2 regions of the Vibrio sp. KUL78 genome follow, and region 2 is predicted to be linked to the other one. Evidence: predicted binding sites of a transcription regulator. Region 2 holds the regulator's gene; the other holds the start of a gene.
What was found. The regulator PurR, encoded in region 2, represses purine synthesis genes. The targets are predictions, from matches to a motif close to TNANGNAAACGTTTNCNTNA.

Region 1 (7,630 bases), 340 kb from region 2:
GGTGCTGTTTTACCGGCTCTTTACCTTCTTCAGCGCGGCGAGACTTCGAGTCTAGGATGCCAAGAATACGGTCTGAATCGCGAACCGACGAGACTTCTGGGTTGGTGGTGACAATCGCTTCGTCCGCGAAGTACAGCGCCATCAATGCACCTTGCTCAATACCCGCAGGTGAATCACAGATTACGAAGTCAAAACCCATTTCGTCGAGGTCGTCCAATACGCGACGTACACCATCTTTGGTCAGCGCATCTTTATCACGAGTTTGTGAGGCAGGAAGGATGAACAGATTGTCAGTACGCTTATCTTTGATAAGTGCTTGATTTAGCGTTGCTTCACCGTTGATAACATTGACGAAATCATAAACCACGCGACGTTCACAACCCATGATAAGGTCTAGGTTACGAAGACCAATATCGAAGTCGATAACGGCCGTTTTCTTGCCTTTTAGTGCCAGTCCTGACGCGATTGCCGCGCTCGAGGTCGTCTTACCTACGCCGCCTTTACCCGACGTTACCACAATAATGCGTGCCATTAATTGTTTTCCTTTAAATTCTAAATCGTGAGGATCTCGAAATCGAGTTGGTCATCGGTCATGCCGAATAGCACCTTTTTACCCCAGTATTCACGTTCAATCTGATCGCTGAGCCAGTAGTTTCCTGCTATGGAGACTAGTTCAGCTTGTAAGTCGTTGCAGAGAATTTTTGCATCGCGTGAGCCACTCGCTCCTGCGATTGCTCTGCCTCGTAATGTGCCATGGATATGAATGGTGCCATCGGCGATAACTTCGGCGCCCGCACTCACATGGCTTAATATGACAAGGTCACTGTTTTTGGCATAGATTTGTTGCCCAGAGCGAACTGGGTTGCGGACAATTTTGGTTGGCTCCATTTTGGCAGGGGCTTGAGAAGGTGCTTTACTGGCCGTCATGACCGCAAACCCTGCTTCTGACGCAAGGTTTTGCAGTCGCTTATCTTGGCAGCCAGTAATGCCAACGGGAATCATACCTATCTCTTCTACGCCCAGCTTTAGGTCGATAAAGTTAATATCGCCATCTACTTGGCTAACATTGATCACCACGGGTGCCGAGGCGAAAAATGTCGGGGCTTGAGAGACTTTTTGTTGTAAAAATTGAACCGCTTTGGAAACATCGTTGTCAGAAAGATGCAACACCGATAAGGTGAAGCTACTGCCTTTCAGATCTGGGGATTGAGACATTGATGATCAAATCCTTGTGCCAATGACATTGCTATTGATTAGGTTATGCCAATGTAACCGTATCTAGAGGTTACTTGGGAATAATCATGTTATATTTCAACATTAGATACAGCAAGCTATCTTGCTCTCAAATGGATAATTAACTCTCAATTTTCCATAAACTAACCGAATTATTTCTTCTACTTGAGAAGATACGTAACGATAAGAGATACAACCATGCTTTGTTCAATCTATAAAAGCACTAAAAAAGACGGGGCATACCTGTACATCGCAAAGAAAGACGACTTCACTCCAGTACCAGAAGCGTTGATGGACATGTTTGGCAGACCTCAGTTTGTCATGGTGGTTAACCTTGCTGGCCGTACACTGGCGTTGGTCGATGTTGAGAAGGTCAAAACCTCGATTAACGAAGAGGGCTTTTTCTTACAATTACCACCACCGCCAGAAAACTTACTGGATAAATACAAAGAGCAGAAAGCTCAACAGAAATAATCCGACTGCTCAGGGGAGGGCACGGTGAAAAAGATATTGTCAGTGATGCTAGGGGCAAGCCTAGCCACAAGCGCAGTCGCGCAACAAAAGGAATCCTTCGAGGAATATGTCGCGGGTCTCAAGCAAGAGGCTCGAGAGCAAGGAATCTCTGAGCAAATCTTAACAGAGGCCTTTGCTGGTGTGGAATACAAGCCCAGAGCGGTGAAAGCCGACCGTAACCAGCCTGAGAAAAGACTGACCTTGGATGAGTACATACCAAGAGCAGTGCCGGATTGGAAAGTAAAGCAAGCGAAAGAGCTTCACAACAAACATTACGCAGAGCTGAAACGTATTGGCGACGAGTATGGCGTCCAGCCGCGCTTTATCGTCGCATTGTGGGGCGTTGAAAGTAACTTTGGTCGCTTTACTGGTAACTATCGAGTGATCGATGCGCTATCAACCATGGCGTATGAAGGACGAAGAGAAGCCTTCTTCCGCAGTGAGGCTCTAGCGGCACTGACCATTCTAGAACAAGGTCATATCGCACCTGAAGACATGAAAGGGTCCTGGGCTGGCGCAATGGGACAAAGCCAGTTCATGCCGAGCTCGTTCCTGAACTTTGCCGCTGATGGTAATGGTGATGGCAAGAAAGATATCTGGGACAGCGAAGCCGATGTCTTCGCATCAACCGCTAACTACTTAGCGAAATCTGGCTGGGATGATCAATACACTTGGGGACGACAAGTCAAAGTTCCTAAAGGGTTTTCTCCTGAGCTTCAGGGGCGCGATCCTGAAAAAGGCAAGTTCTTGCAAGAGTGGAGCAAGCTCGGTGTGACAAGATACGATGGTCGCCCACTGCCTCAGCTTGATGAAGACATTAAAGCTTGGCTTATCATGCCTGATGACGAGAATGGTCGAGTTTATTTGGTATATAACAACTATAACGTGTTGATGAAGTGGAATCGTTCGTATTACTTCGCTTTGGCTGTCAGCCACCTTGCTGACCGAATCGCGATGGATTAACGTCTACATAAAATGAAAAAGCGCCCATGCACTCAGGCCGCGTGCATGGGCGCTTAGTTTTACTATCTGCTAGCCGGTCACTTTCTCCAAAAAGCTTGCCAGTTCATCAACAGCTTGCCTGTTGGATGACTGAACCGTCACTTCAGTGCCTTTAACAAGCTGCAATGTCTGCAACTTGAACAAATTCTTAGCCGTAGCCGTCTTTCCCTTAGAGACGATCTCGATATCTTCTGAGTACTTTTTCGCTTCTTTAACGAACTGCGCTGCCGGCCTTGTGTGTAAGCCGCTCTCTGCTGTGATCAATGCGTTTTTCTTATACATAGGGTACATCTCCTTGTTATTCGATTGATTCGCTTATGAGGTTGTTTGTACCGAACATGTGGTTTGAAATCTGTGACGAAGAAGTAAAGTTGCTAATAGGTAGGAAAGTATCAGTACAAAATGAGAGGGGGTTAACGTTATCTGTATGATTGTAAAGAGGAAAGAGTGTGCGACAAGAGGTGGGGGAATGGTAAGGGAGCGAACTCCCTTACTCAATAAGATTACTTTTTAGCGGTATGAAATTGCTCACAAGCAATCATAGTATTCTCAATCAGACTCGCTACCGTCATTGGGCCAACACCGCCAGGAACTGGAGTAATGAAGCTCGCGTTTTCTTTTGCGACATCGTACTCAACGTCGCCAACCAAGGTGCCATTTTCCAAACGGTTGATACCTACATCGACCACAACAGCGCCTTTCTTGATCCAGTGACCAGGAACAAAGTTTGGTTTACCCACTGCGACAACGACCACGTCAGCTTGGCGTACATGGCTTTCGAGGTCTTTAGTGAATCGGTGGCATGTGGTCGTTGTGCAGCCAGCCAGTAATAGCTCTAGCGTCATAGGGCGACCAACAATGTTCGATGCACCCACAATCACAGCGTGTTTACCACGAAGTTGAATGTTGTAACGATCAAGGAGAGTGATAATGCCTTTTGGCGTGCACGAGCGTAGCTTAGGAATGCGCTGTGCTAGTCGACCCACATTATAAGGGTGGAAGCCATCGACATCTTTTTCTGGAATGATGCGCTCTAGTACATGCGTCGTGTCGATACCTGCAGGCAATGGTAGCTGTACCAAGATGCCATCGACTTCAGGGTCATTATTCAGTTCGTCAACAAGGCTCAGAAGCTGTTCTTCTGTTGCGCTAGCAGGCAAGTCATACGACTTAGAAACAAAACCAACTTCTTCACACGCACGGCGTTTGCTACCCACATAAACTTGCGAGGCTGGGTCTTCACCCACTAATACAACCGCTAACCCCGGCGCTCGAAGTCCAGCATCCGTTCTCGCTTTAACACGAGCGGCAACTTCTGAGCGTACAGTTTGAGAAATGAGTTTCCCATCAATGTTTTGAGCAGACATAATTTTCCTTGAGAAAGTTAATTGACTGTTATTTTTGTGTGCATTGTCCCAGAAAACTATTTCAAAAGCTACAACGCAAACGTTTGCATCGGTGGGTTTTTCATCTTTTGCTGATATGTTGACTTTTTTTTGGGCGTTTAAACCGCTCTAGGCAATAAAGCCATTGATTTACCTCTCCTAACTCGTATAATCCTTTCCCTGTAGCGCGCCCTTAGCTCAGCTGGATAGAGCACGTCCCTTCTAAGGATGTGGTCGTAGGTTCGAATCCTACAGGGCGTGCCATTCTCCCCCTCTTTATTCTCTTTCAGACTTTCTCAAGTCGACCTCATTACCAATTAAAACCAACATCACTATTGCGTATTTGTCGTTTATTCGTCGCACTTAACCGAAACCACCTTGCTTTAAGAACGATTAGCATCTTCTGACAATATCAATGTTTCACCGTTATTATTGGAATGATATAACATAACAATTGTTTGAATTATCCTAGTGCTTACATGACAGCACTGCTCTAATTTCAAGAGATTCATTCTATGCGGCGTTATTTTTCTTTACTGCTCCTTGTGCTTTTCTCTGTCTCCTCTCACGCACACCCTCATTCATGGATAGGCAATGAATTGCAAGTTAACGGTGACGGCACTGAAGTGGAGAGTTTGACGATGACGTGGACCTTTGACCCATTCTCAAGTGCGTATGCGCTTGATGGGGATTTCTCGGTTTTTGATAATGAGGAGAGTGCTCACAAAGAAGCGTTAAGATTGATGCGGAATCTGTTGAATACTCACTACTTTACCTACCTGTATGCGGATAACGCACCACTTAAGTTTCGACTTCCTGAAGTGTATTCACTGAGCAGGCAAGGGCGGCGAATAGTGCTGAACTTTACCCTGCCGTTATCAAGAAACGTAGATTTGACCAAGGAAGAGTTGGATATCCAAGTGTTTGATAACACTTATTACATCGATATTTCTTGGGAAAATCGATCGACTATTTCGTTGGGGGAAAGCCTCAATCCACACTGTCAGTATGAGTTGACCACGCCAACACCTTCGCAAGACATCATTGATTATGCCATGTCGCTTGGTGTAGATGATGTTGGTGATGATGATCTCGGTAGTCACTTTAGCCAAAGAGTGAGTCTGTCCTGTGGTTCGTAGTTCAAAGCAGCGTTGGGGACTTTTTGTTGCTACCGTACTCTTACTGATAGTGGTGGCAAGCGTTGTGAACGAACTGAATGTTATCACGCAGTACCTAGTCACCACGCAAAGAACGTTGCTTTCAGGGCTATCTGACTATTTCGACCTTATTGATACGGGAGACAGAACGGCTCTAGTATTGACGTGTTTGTTCACTTTTATCTACGGATTTGTTCATTCTCTTGGACCAGGACATGGCAAAAGTGCGGTGGTTTTTCTTGTATCAGCAGAGTCGGTGAGCAAGTCAAAGATTGTCGGTACTTGCTTGCTACTTAATGTGATGCAAGGTGTGGTCACTGCAGGCGTCGTGATTGCCGCGAACCAAGTATTATCGTTAGGCTATCGACAGTCACTCGGCTACGTATCTTCTATCAATCAATGGGTTGGCATAGCCATGATGCTATTTGGTGGATACTTATTAGTATTGCTCATCGTGGCATTAATAAAGCAGTGGCTTCGCTCCGATGCGAAGGTGGCCACTAGTACTCCTAGCGAACAGTCGTCGCGAGTAGGGCTTCTTTTGTATGGACTTAGACCGTGCACCAGCACGTCGCTCATCGCGCTATTTACGTTGCTTTGGTTTGATTGGAGCTTGGCCGCAGCACTTGTTGTTTGCAGTTTTTTGGGAAGCTTTCTCGCTTTAGTCGTTGTGGTCTTTACCAGTCGTAAAGTGCTGGATTACTCCTCTGAGCGTTTTTCAGTATCGACACAAGCGCCGCAGCGCTGTTTCTGGCGCGATGCCAGCAAACGAGTTTTGCTGGCGACGTTTTATTTACTGGTAGGGTGGGTATTTTGGACCACGGGTCATCTGCAGATCTCGCCGATATTGTGATTAAGCGTCAATAACATTGTGCATCAATCTCAAGCTCTATAGAATGCGCGGGTCTTCATCTTGATAAAGAGAACTCGTGATGTCTTTTTCTAAACTCGGCTTAAGCCAACCTATACTTGATGCAGTAGCATCGCTTGGCTACCAAAAGCCAACCACGATTCAAACGAAAGCGATCCCGATTGTCCTAAAAGGTGAAAACCTGATTGCGGCGGCGCAAACTGGCACGGGTAAAACCGCAAGCTTTGTTTTGCCAATTCTTGAAATGCTGAGCCAAGGTGAAACGCAGCGTAAGAAACGCGCGCGTGCGATTATCCTCACTCCAACCCGTGAACTCGCACTGCAGGTTAATCAAAGCATTGAGGCTTACGCACAACATTTACCACTTAAGTCGATGGCCATGTTTGGTGGTGTTGATTACGCGCCGCAGAAGCAAGCTCTGATTGATGGTGTAGATATTGTTGTGGCCACGCCGGGTCGTTTGATTGACCTTTACGGTCAGCGCGCTATTCATTTTGATGAGCTGCAAGTTTTAGTGCTGGATGAAGCCGATAAGATGCTTGATATGGGCTTTATCGATGCGATCAACAAAATCATCGCTCGCGTACCAGAAGACGCACAGAACCTTTTGTTCTCTGCCACGCTTTCGAATCCAGTTAGAGAGTTAGCGAGATCGGCTATTCGCGATCCGGAAGAGATTTCGATTACAAAGCATAGTGCCTCGAAAAGCAACATTAAGCAGTGGATCGTGACTGTCGATAAAGATATGAAGTCTTCGTTACTTAGCCACATGTTGCAAACTAACGATTGGAAGCAGGCGTTGATTTTTATCGAGACTAAACATGGTGCGGCCAAACTTGTTAGCCAACTAGAGAAACGCGGCATTGCAGCGGAAGCTTTCCACAGTGGGCGTAATCAGAAGGTTCGTCAACAACTGATTGAGTCGTTTAAAGCAGGAGAGATCCAATACTTAGTCGCAACGGGTGTTGCCGCTCGCGGTATTGATATTGAGAACCTGCCGGTCGTTATCAACTATGATCTACCGTATCCTGCCGATGAGTATGTGCATCGAATCGGTCGTACCGGTCGCGCTAATGCTGCAGGTGAAGCGGTGTCTCTGGTGTCTAAAGATAACTTTAAGAATCTATGTATGATTGAAAGTCGACTAGGACACCTTCTAGAGCGCGTCGAGATTGAGGGTTTCATCCCGAGAAAACCGGTACCTATTTCTATTCTGAACTATGTGCCGAAGCACAAGCGTGAAGCTCAAGACAAATAAAAAAATCCCCTGATGTGTCAGGGGATTTTTTTTAATCTACTTTCTCGATAAGAAGCGTAATACCATCAACATCTATCACTTTGACCATAGTGCCTGAAGGCAAAGGCTGGTCACTGTAAGCTGACCACGAGGTGTCGCCAAGTTTGATACGGCATTTTCCGCGGTTGATATCTTCTTCTAAAATGGTCGTTTGACCGAGAAGCTGTTTGTC
Region 2 (7,630 bases):
CAAGTCAAGAAAACCCATCTCGATGGTGTCGAAGTCTACGTCATTGAATGTGACCGTTACTTTGACCGTCCAGAACTGTATGCAGAACACAATCGAGCGTACGCTGATAATGGCGAGCGTTTTGGATTTTTCGCAGCAGCCAGTCTGGATGTGTTACCAAAGCTAGGCATTAAGCCTGCAATTATTCATGCGAATGATTGGCACACAGGTCTTATCCCATTCTTACTTAAGACTCGTTACGCTGAAGATGAGCGTTTTCATGGTACTAAGTCAGTACTGACAGTACACAACGCGATTTTCAAAGGGATTTTCTCTTACAGTCAGTTAGAGATTATTCCTGAGCTTCATCTCTCTGGAATGGAGTTTCTACAGTACGGTGATGGCTGGGTAAGTACATTGCGAGCGGGTATCGCTTTTGCAGATAAGATCAACGCAGTGAGCCCTAACTATGCCGCTGAGCTGGTGACACCGTTAGGCTCGCATGGCTTGGTTGATGATTTCGTTCATCGCGCCAAAGATCTCCATGGCATCGTTAATGGATGCGATTACTCAGAGTGGAACCCAAGCCACGATGAGTATTTGCCTAAGCATTACAGTGATGACCTAGAGAGCATGCTAGCGGGTAAGCTCGCATCGAAAACAGCGCTACAAAAAGAGCTCGGCCTGCCAGAGCGTGAAGTGCCGATGATTGGCATGGTTTGTCGCTTGACGCACCAAAAAGGTTTTCACTACATCCTTCCTATTTTGGATAAGTTCCTAAAAAATGACGTTCAAGTCGTCATTATTGGTACGGGTGAGCCACAAATTGCTTCTCATCTTAATGACCTAGCGGAAGAGTTTTCAGATAAGTTGGCGTTTGTAGAAGCTTACAGCAATCGCTTTGCTCATTTGGTAGAAGCAGGGTCAGACTTCTTCCTAATGCCTTCTGAGTTTGAAGCGTGTGGGTTGAACCAGATTTATAGTATGGCTTATGGTACGTTGCCAATCGTACGTAAAGTCGGCGGTTTGAAAGACACGGTTATTGATTTTGATGATGACCCTAACAATGCCACTGGTTTTGGTTTTGTTGAGCCTTGCCATGATGCTTTGTTAATTGTCCTGCAACGCGCACTGCTATTCTATCTGCAACACCCTGAGCAGATGCATGAAATGCAGCTTCGCTCAATGCGAAAAGACTTCAGTTGGACTGAGTCAGCCAAAGAGTACGTCAAGATGTACGACCTGGCGCTCGAGGCAAACTAGAGCAAAAACTGAAAAGCGGCGTTATGCCGCTTTTTTTATAATCGACTACACTTGTAAATCATTTTTACCAAAATTCCTGTGAGTTTTTGTCCGTAAAACGGCGAATTATGGTAACGTAACGCCCACATACATCACGAAACTTGAGAACTATGTCAGAGAGCTTGCTATTCCATAAAACTTATCAGCACCCAACGAGTAATGAGTGGGTGGTATTCGTACATGGGGCAGGTGGAAGCTCAAACATATGGTTTAAACAGATTCGTGCTTACCGAGAGCACTTTAACCTGCTGTTTATTGATCTGCGCGGTCACGGTAAGTCAAACCAACTCCTTAAAGACATTATGTCGAACAAGTACACCTTTAAAGAGGTGACGATGGATATCGTCAAAGTACTTGATCACCTTAAAATTCAGTCAGCCCATTTTGTCGGTATGTCTTTGGGAACGATTATTGTGCGCAACATTGCCGAGTTGGCACACTCCCGAGTTCGTTCCATGGTCTTAGGCGGTGCGGTCACTCGCTTTAATACTCGCTCGCAAATTCTGGTGAAAATTGGCAACTGGAGTAAGCACATTATCCCTTATATGTGGCTTTACAGCTTGTTCGCGTATATTGTCATGCCGCAAAAAGGCCAAAAAGAGTCACGATTGTTATTCGTCCGAGAGGCGAAAAAGCTGTGCCAAAAAGAGTTCAAGCGTTGGTACCGCCTAACGACAGAAGTGAACCCTCTCAACCGCTACTTTAAAGACCGAGAGTTGCCGATTCCGACTTTGTATCTGATGGGGGATAAAGACTATATGTTTATTAAGCCAGTCAAAGAGATGGTGGCTGAACATAAGTCCAGCCGTCTATTAGAGATCAAAGATTGTGGTCATGTGTGCAATGTTGAGCGTCCAGAAGAGTTCAATAAGCACTCAATAGATTTCATTAAGTCTGTGGCATCGTAGCTGTTTGTGGCGTCTGACAGTTCCAGCAGACGCCAAATTGCGCTTCGTTAGTCTCGTGGCAAGCTGAACATACCCACGGCACGTTACCGCTTTTCTCAGCCTGTTTTTGCCAATCTTGAATGACAGCTCGTGCCATCATTTCTTGCTCTCTGTTGAAAAGCCAAACGTAGGGTAGAGAACTTTCGTCAAACGGTACTTCCCCTCGTAACCCAAAAACACCTTCGCCTCGTACTTCACACTCTATACCTTCAGCCATCAACTGCTGTTGGACAATATGTGTTTCTGGTGGGTTATTGCCTACAAATATCTTCATCTATTCCTGTACCTGTGGTGAGCGAGAGATTTTTCCCATAATCCATTTGGCAATAAGTGGGAACAAACCGAGTAGGGCAAACGATGCCAACACGGTAGGGGAAACAATGCCTGATAGACTGTCAATGTTCGCTAGCTGGGTACCTGCATTGAGGTATACTGCAGTTCCTGGCAGCATGCCCAGTTGACTCACCAAGTAATACTTAGAGATTCGAATTGGCGTGAGACCCATTAATAAGTTAATCAAGAAAAATGGGAACACAGGAATGAGTCTTAGAGAAAATAGATAGAAAGCACCGTCTTTTTCGACACCTTTATTGATCGTCTCAAGTTTCGAACCGAACTTACTTTGTACCCAATCGCGAAGTAGGAAGCGACTGCTCAAGAATGCCAATGTAGCGCCTATGGTACTCGCAAATGAAACAAGCAGTAAACTAGTCCAAAAGCCAAACAGTGCAGCGCCAAGTAAGGTAACCACGGCAGCGCCTGGAACGGAGAATGCAGTAATCGCTATGTAAGCGAAGAAATAGGTGAGGGCAGCAGCCACGAAGTTCTCATTGATGTATTCACTCAGTGCTACTTGTTGTGCTTTTGCGTTTTCTAGTGTGAGGTGTTGACCAAAGTTGATGCCTAAGTAAATGACGACAGCAACCAAAACCAATCCTAGTATCAGCTTCTTGCTCATGACGATATCCTTTTGATGACTCAGTATTAGTGTAGTAGAAAGGATGAGTATGTTTTTCCTTTCAGCTAATACAAAAAAATCAGCCATAAGGCTGATTTTTTCTCGAGATTACCGTAGCTTAATTAATTAAGCTAGCCAGTTCATCTCTTTTAGTCTGAGGAATCACAGACCAATGAGTACCATTTATCGCACCTTCAAGAGCCCATAAAAGCTCTAAACCTACGGTACTTGAATGGGTTCTCTGAATGGCCTTGAAAGCCTCAACCGAACCATGATCCTGAAGTTCAACCACTGATTCAATGCCTGCTTTTTTGAGCATACGCTCAGTGGCAAGGCGAAGATTCGGAAGGTCTTTCAGGCGATTAGGTTTCGCTTCGGATTGTTGCTCTTTCTCAGTTTTCGCGAACTCGAGTGCCTGTTTAGCGTGATCGAGAATACCTTCTTGATCTTGCCAACAGTCTTCAGGTAACGCGAAGTACTTAGTAACAACGGGAAATCCACGCTTTTTATAAACATAAGGCTTGTAACCCAGTTTTTTGAAGGTGGATACGGTCTGACGGTTAGTTCTGATATGTAATTTGTTATTCACTGCTAAGGCAAACATCGTATCATCTACGAAGATGCCAAATCCCCCAAACATGGAGCGAGACTTTACTCTTCCAAGCTGAGCGAATAATTGCATTGAATTTTTTAGTATAGGATTATCCATGCTTTATTCTTTTCTCGGTGTTATTGATTGTGTCACCAGAATCAGGTCCGAGAGTATAGCAATCAGGTGTCAGAGCTCTGTTAGGCATATGCCATAACTGAGTCTTCTCCCCTTGCCATCGGCAACCCCGCTACCTATCAATTAAAAATTGGTTTAGGCCGGAGGCTTTGCGTCCCACCCTTTCAGATGGTTTGCCCTGTGCGTGACTTCATTAGAATAAATGAAAACGACATAAGCCTATGATTACTCCGTTGCAAAAATGTGATGTTGGTTCAAATAATGGCGGGTTATTTGTGCTTGAGGGTGCGTAAAAAACTAACAATCGAGAGAAGAAAACTTGAATGGGGTTCAAAAAAAGTGCCTAGAAAGGCACTTTTGTCAGCTCTATGTAAGGCTTTTGACAGAGTCTCGTTCAACAATCTCTGGGTGCATTTCGAAAATGCGCTTTTCATGACCTTTATCTTTGATTCGTTCTAATAGAATCTCAAACGCGTTTTTACCCACACGACGTTTAGGTTGGTGAACCGTGGTTAGAGGTGGCGAGAAGTACTCAGCCAGCTCAATATTATCGTATCCAATGACAGAGATATCTTCCGGTACGCGCACACCCAGTTGCTGCAGGCGACTCATTAAGCCAAACGCCATGGTGTCGTTGAAACAGAAGATAGCGGTCGGTCGGTCTTCCATTGCAGCAATACGGTTAGCAGCGATAACCGCTGTATCGCATTCGAAGTTGCCTTCAAGAATACGATCGTCTTTCATCTCGATACCTGCTTCAGCAAGGGCACGTTTGTAACCGATGATACGCTCTTGGCACACGGCTTTTTCTAGATGGCCACTCAGGCAGGCAATATCCGTGTGACCTTTTTCGATCAGGAACTTCGTTGCCAGATAACCGCCTTCTTCAGAGTTATCGATGATCTTGTCCGCTTGTGAGCTTTCTGGGCCCCAGTCCATGATAACTTTAGGAATGTCGGCGTGACGATCAAGCATCTCTAGCAGCTCTTCGGTAAGATCAGAGCACATCACGAGGATGCCATCCACGCGCTTCTCTGCCAGCATGCGAATGTAATCGCGTTGCTTTTCATACACGCCACCAGTGTTACATAGGATCAGCGTGTAGCCTTGGCGGTAGCAGTAGCTCTCAACACCATCGATAACCTCTGAAAAGAACAGGTTAGTTGATTGAGTCACTAACATACCGATGGTTTTTGTTGAGTTGCATTTTAAGCTACGTGCAACGGCGCTTGGTGCGTAGTTGAGTTCGTCGACCGCCGCCATCACTTTTTCTTGAGTTGCTTCAGCAACAAAGCGAGTCTTATTAATAACGTGGGATACTGTGGTCGTTGAAACGCCTGCAAGGCGGGCGACATCTTTAATAGTTGCCATAGTGATATCCTATTAGTCGCGGCTTGATAATTAACGTTGGTACCGCTTCAAGTATAGTGGTCTTTGCAAACATATAACGCTATGTTGTTGTAAACATAGTATTTGGCTGCGAAAACCGAAAGTTGCATGCAAGCCACGGCGAAAAAAGCTCAGAGCGTAGATTTCAACAGGTGTTTTTGGACACAAGTCCGCGTTGAATGCCAAGGGCATTTGCATTTAAACGGCGGATTGTAGACTTAGGTTTGAGCGCTGGCAATGACTTATCCAATAAATTTATAACTAAAGCGCAAATTAATTCTCACAGATGTGATGCAAGTGATTTGCGCTTTAGGTTGGCTAGTCTTGCTCACCCTCTAGGTAGGTGTAGTCAAGTTGGCAGAATGCTTCGAGTAGTTTAGCGGCAGAGGCATAAAACCCAAACTCGTCGTTAGTTTGGCATTTCGCAACAAACTGAGGTAGCCATGTCATCAAGTAGTTCTTGATGAACTCTGCTTGCTCGTGCAGCGCATCGTTCATATGTGCCTCAGCTTCAAGCTCATTGGAGCGAATGATTAAGTTGCCTAGGAAATCTAGCTCGATCGCGAGGTGATCCGCTGGCTCATTTAAGTCCTTATTCACTGCTACATTGTGCTTAGCTAAAAGATCTGCCATATCTTGTGCAGGTTGATCATTTAAAAGACCAGACTTACCAATATACATAGAGGCATAAGGCAGTGCGCCGTGCTTGTCCGACTTTAAAAATAGATCGCAAAAATCGGCAGAAAGCTCTAATTGTGCGTCTTCTCTGACTTGAAGGCGGTTCAAGGACTCTGTAAAGACCTGAATGGGTTCTTTTAGGGAAGGGTTTTCTCCTAAGCCAGATAAGAAAGAGCGAATTTCAGGGCTGTGGTATTTGTTGAGTTCATCATCAGTGAGCTCCGCAGCGAATAGGCTTGAAAGCCACCAATAGATTTCTGCGCGTTGCTCATTAAATGCTTTGATTTCTTGCATTTGAATAATCTCCAAAAATGATAACTCTATTTTAGCCAATAAAGATGAATAGCAATAACTTGTTGTGTGAAGAATTGAGTTAACTTATGAAAAAATAAGACAAAAATTAATTGCTTTAAGGGTAAGTTGACTCGAGTATTCGTTGCATATGAGACGCAATCGTTTTGGTTGTTTTGAATCAAAAAATAGTAAGGTTTCCATGCCTATGAGGGGATGTAGACTAGAATTGTGAATGTTTATGAATAGAATGTCCCTGTCATGACAAGATTGAGAAACCACAGATGAAATATCACGTTTTGGTTGTAGAAGATGACGTAGTCACTCGCAGTAAGCTGGCTGGTTACTTCGAAAATGAAGGCTACTTGGTTAGCGAAGCTGAAGATGGTCAGACGATGCGTCAGGTGCTGGAAGAATCCAGTATCGATCTCGTTATGTTAGATATTAACCTCCCTGGTGAAGATGGTTTGATGCTGACAAGAGAGTTAAGAAGTCAGTCAGACATTGGAATCATTTTGGTGACCGGTCGCACCGATAGTATTGACCGTATTGTTGGCCTTGAGATGGGGGCAGACGACTATGTCACTAAGCCGTTTGAGCTACGCGAACTGTTAGTGCGAGTAAAAAACCTATTGTGGCGTATTTCACTAGCGCGCAAACAGCCAGTACTTGAAGAGTCAGTGCAAAACGAGCATGTGGTTCACTTTGGTGAATGGACGTTCGATAAGCAGCGTCGTTCATTGACGAATAATGGCGACCCTGTAAAACTGACCAAGGCTGAATATGAATTGTTAGTTGCACTCTCAACGTATCCAAATCAAGTTCTGAGCCGTGAGCGTATCCTCAATATGATCAGTCATCGAGTTGATGCGCCAAACGATAGAACCATTGATGTTCTTATCCGTCGCATGCGTGCCAAGATGGAATCCGATCCAAAGAATCCACAGATATTTATCACTGTCCATGGCGAGGGCTACATGTTTGCTGGTGATTAAAGTCGGCTAGCGTGTAGTGATAGAAAATGCTCCAGTTGTCTCTTTGATAGCTGGAGCTTTTTTATGGGAGCAATGTAGAGATACCTGGTCGTTGTATATGCAACTTGTAACTATTTTTGTTAACTGACTCGCGTGAGAAGTCGGTGCTTTCTGAGTCGGAAAAAGACTCTATAAACCTGAGCTAGTTTGATAGTGGCGTCGTTTCCGTTGAACTGCTTCGATTGGGCAGCATTGATTGGCAACGACATTCTTTGGTTCAACAAAAGGATTTTCCATGACCAAGCTACAATTAGGCTCTATTCCAATATTTAAACGGTCAGTGAATTTGTCGCTGATGCTCACCCCCAGTTTACTGTTTTCTGCA

Region 1: the regulator PurR is predicted to act here: its motif matches at 4,187-4,206, upstream of folD (bifunctional methylenetetrahydrofolate dehydrogenase/methenyltetrahydrofolate cyclohydrolase FolD).

The regions. Positions count from the first base shown of each region.
Region 1 covers NZ_AP045837.1:796,036-803,665, forward strand. The annotation lists gene minD (septum site-determining protein MinD) at 1-532, opposite strand, end outside; gene minC (septum site-determining protein MinC) at 553-1,215, opposite strand; gene AC6I8Y_RS03875 (YcgL domain-containing protein) at 1,432-1,707, shown strand; gene AC6I8Y_RS03880 (lytic murein transglycosylase) at 1,732-2,709, shown strand; gene AC6I8Y_RS03885 (HPr family phosphocarrier protein) at 2,779-3,030, opposite strand; gene folD (bifunctional methylenetetrahydrofolate dehydrogenase/methenyltetrahydrofolate cyclohydrolase FolD) at 3,252-4,115, opposite strand; tRNA gene AC6I8Y_RS03895 (tRNA-Arg) at 4,321-4,397, shown strand; gene AC6I8Y_RS03900 (DUF1007 family protein) at 4,649-5,272, shown strand; gene AC6I8Y_RS03905 (hypothetical protein) at 5,262-6,143, shown strand; gene AC6I8Y_RS03910 (DEAD/DEAH box helicase) at 6,223-7,419, shown strand; gene AC6I8Y_RS03915 (NfeD family protein) at 7,451-7,630, opposite strand, start outside.
Region 2 covers NZ_AP045837.1:1,137,576-1,145,205, forward strand. The annotation lists gene glgA (glycogen synthase GlgA) at 1-1,242, shown strand, start outside; gene AC6I8Y_RS05570 (alpha/beta fold hydrolase) at 1,392-2,189, shown strand; gene AC6I8Y_RS05575 (putative signal transducing protein) at 2,170-2,502, opposite strand; gene AC6I8Y_RS05580 (TVP38/TMEM64 family protein) at 2,503-3,186, opposite strand; gene AC6I8Y_RS05585 (TfoX/Sxy family DNA transformation protein) at 3,305-3,895, opposite strand; cyclic di-GMP riboswitch class I at 4,013-4,101, opposite strand; gene purR (HTH-type transcriptional repressor PurR) at 4,280-5,284, opposite strand; gene torD (molecular chaperone TorD) at 5,621-6,274, opposite strand; gene torR (two-component system response regulator TorR) at 6,556-7,266, shown strand; gene AC6I8Y_RS05605 (Ig-like domain-containing protein) at 7,541-7,630, shown strand, end outside.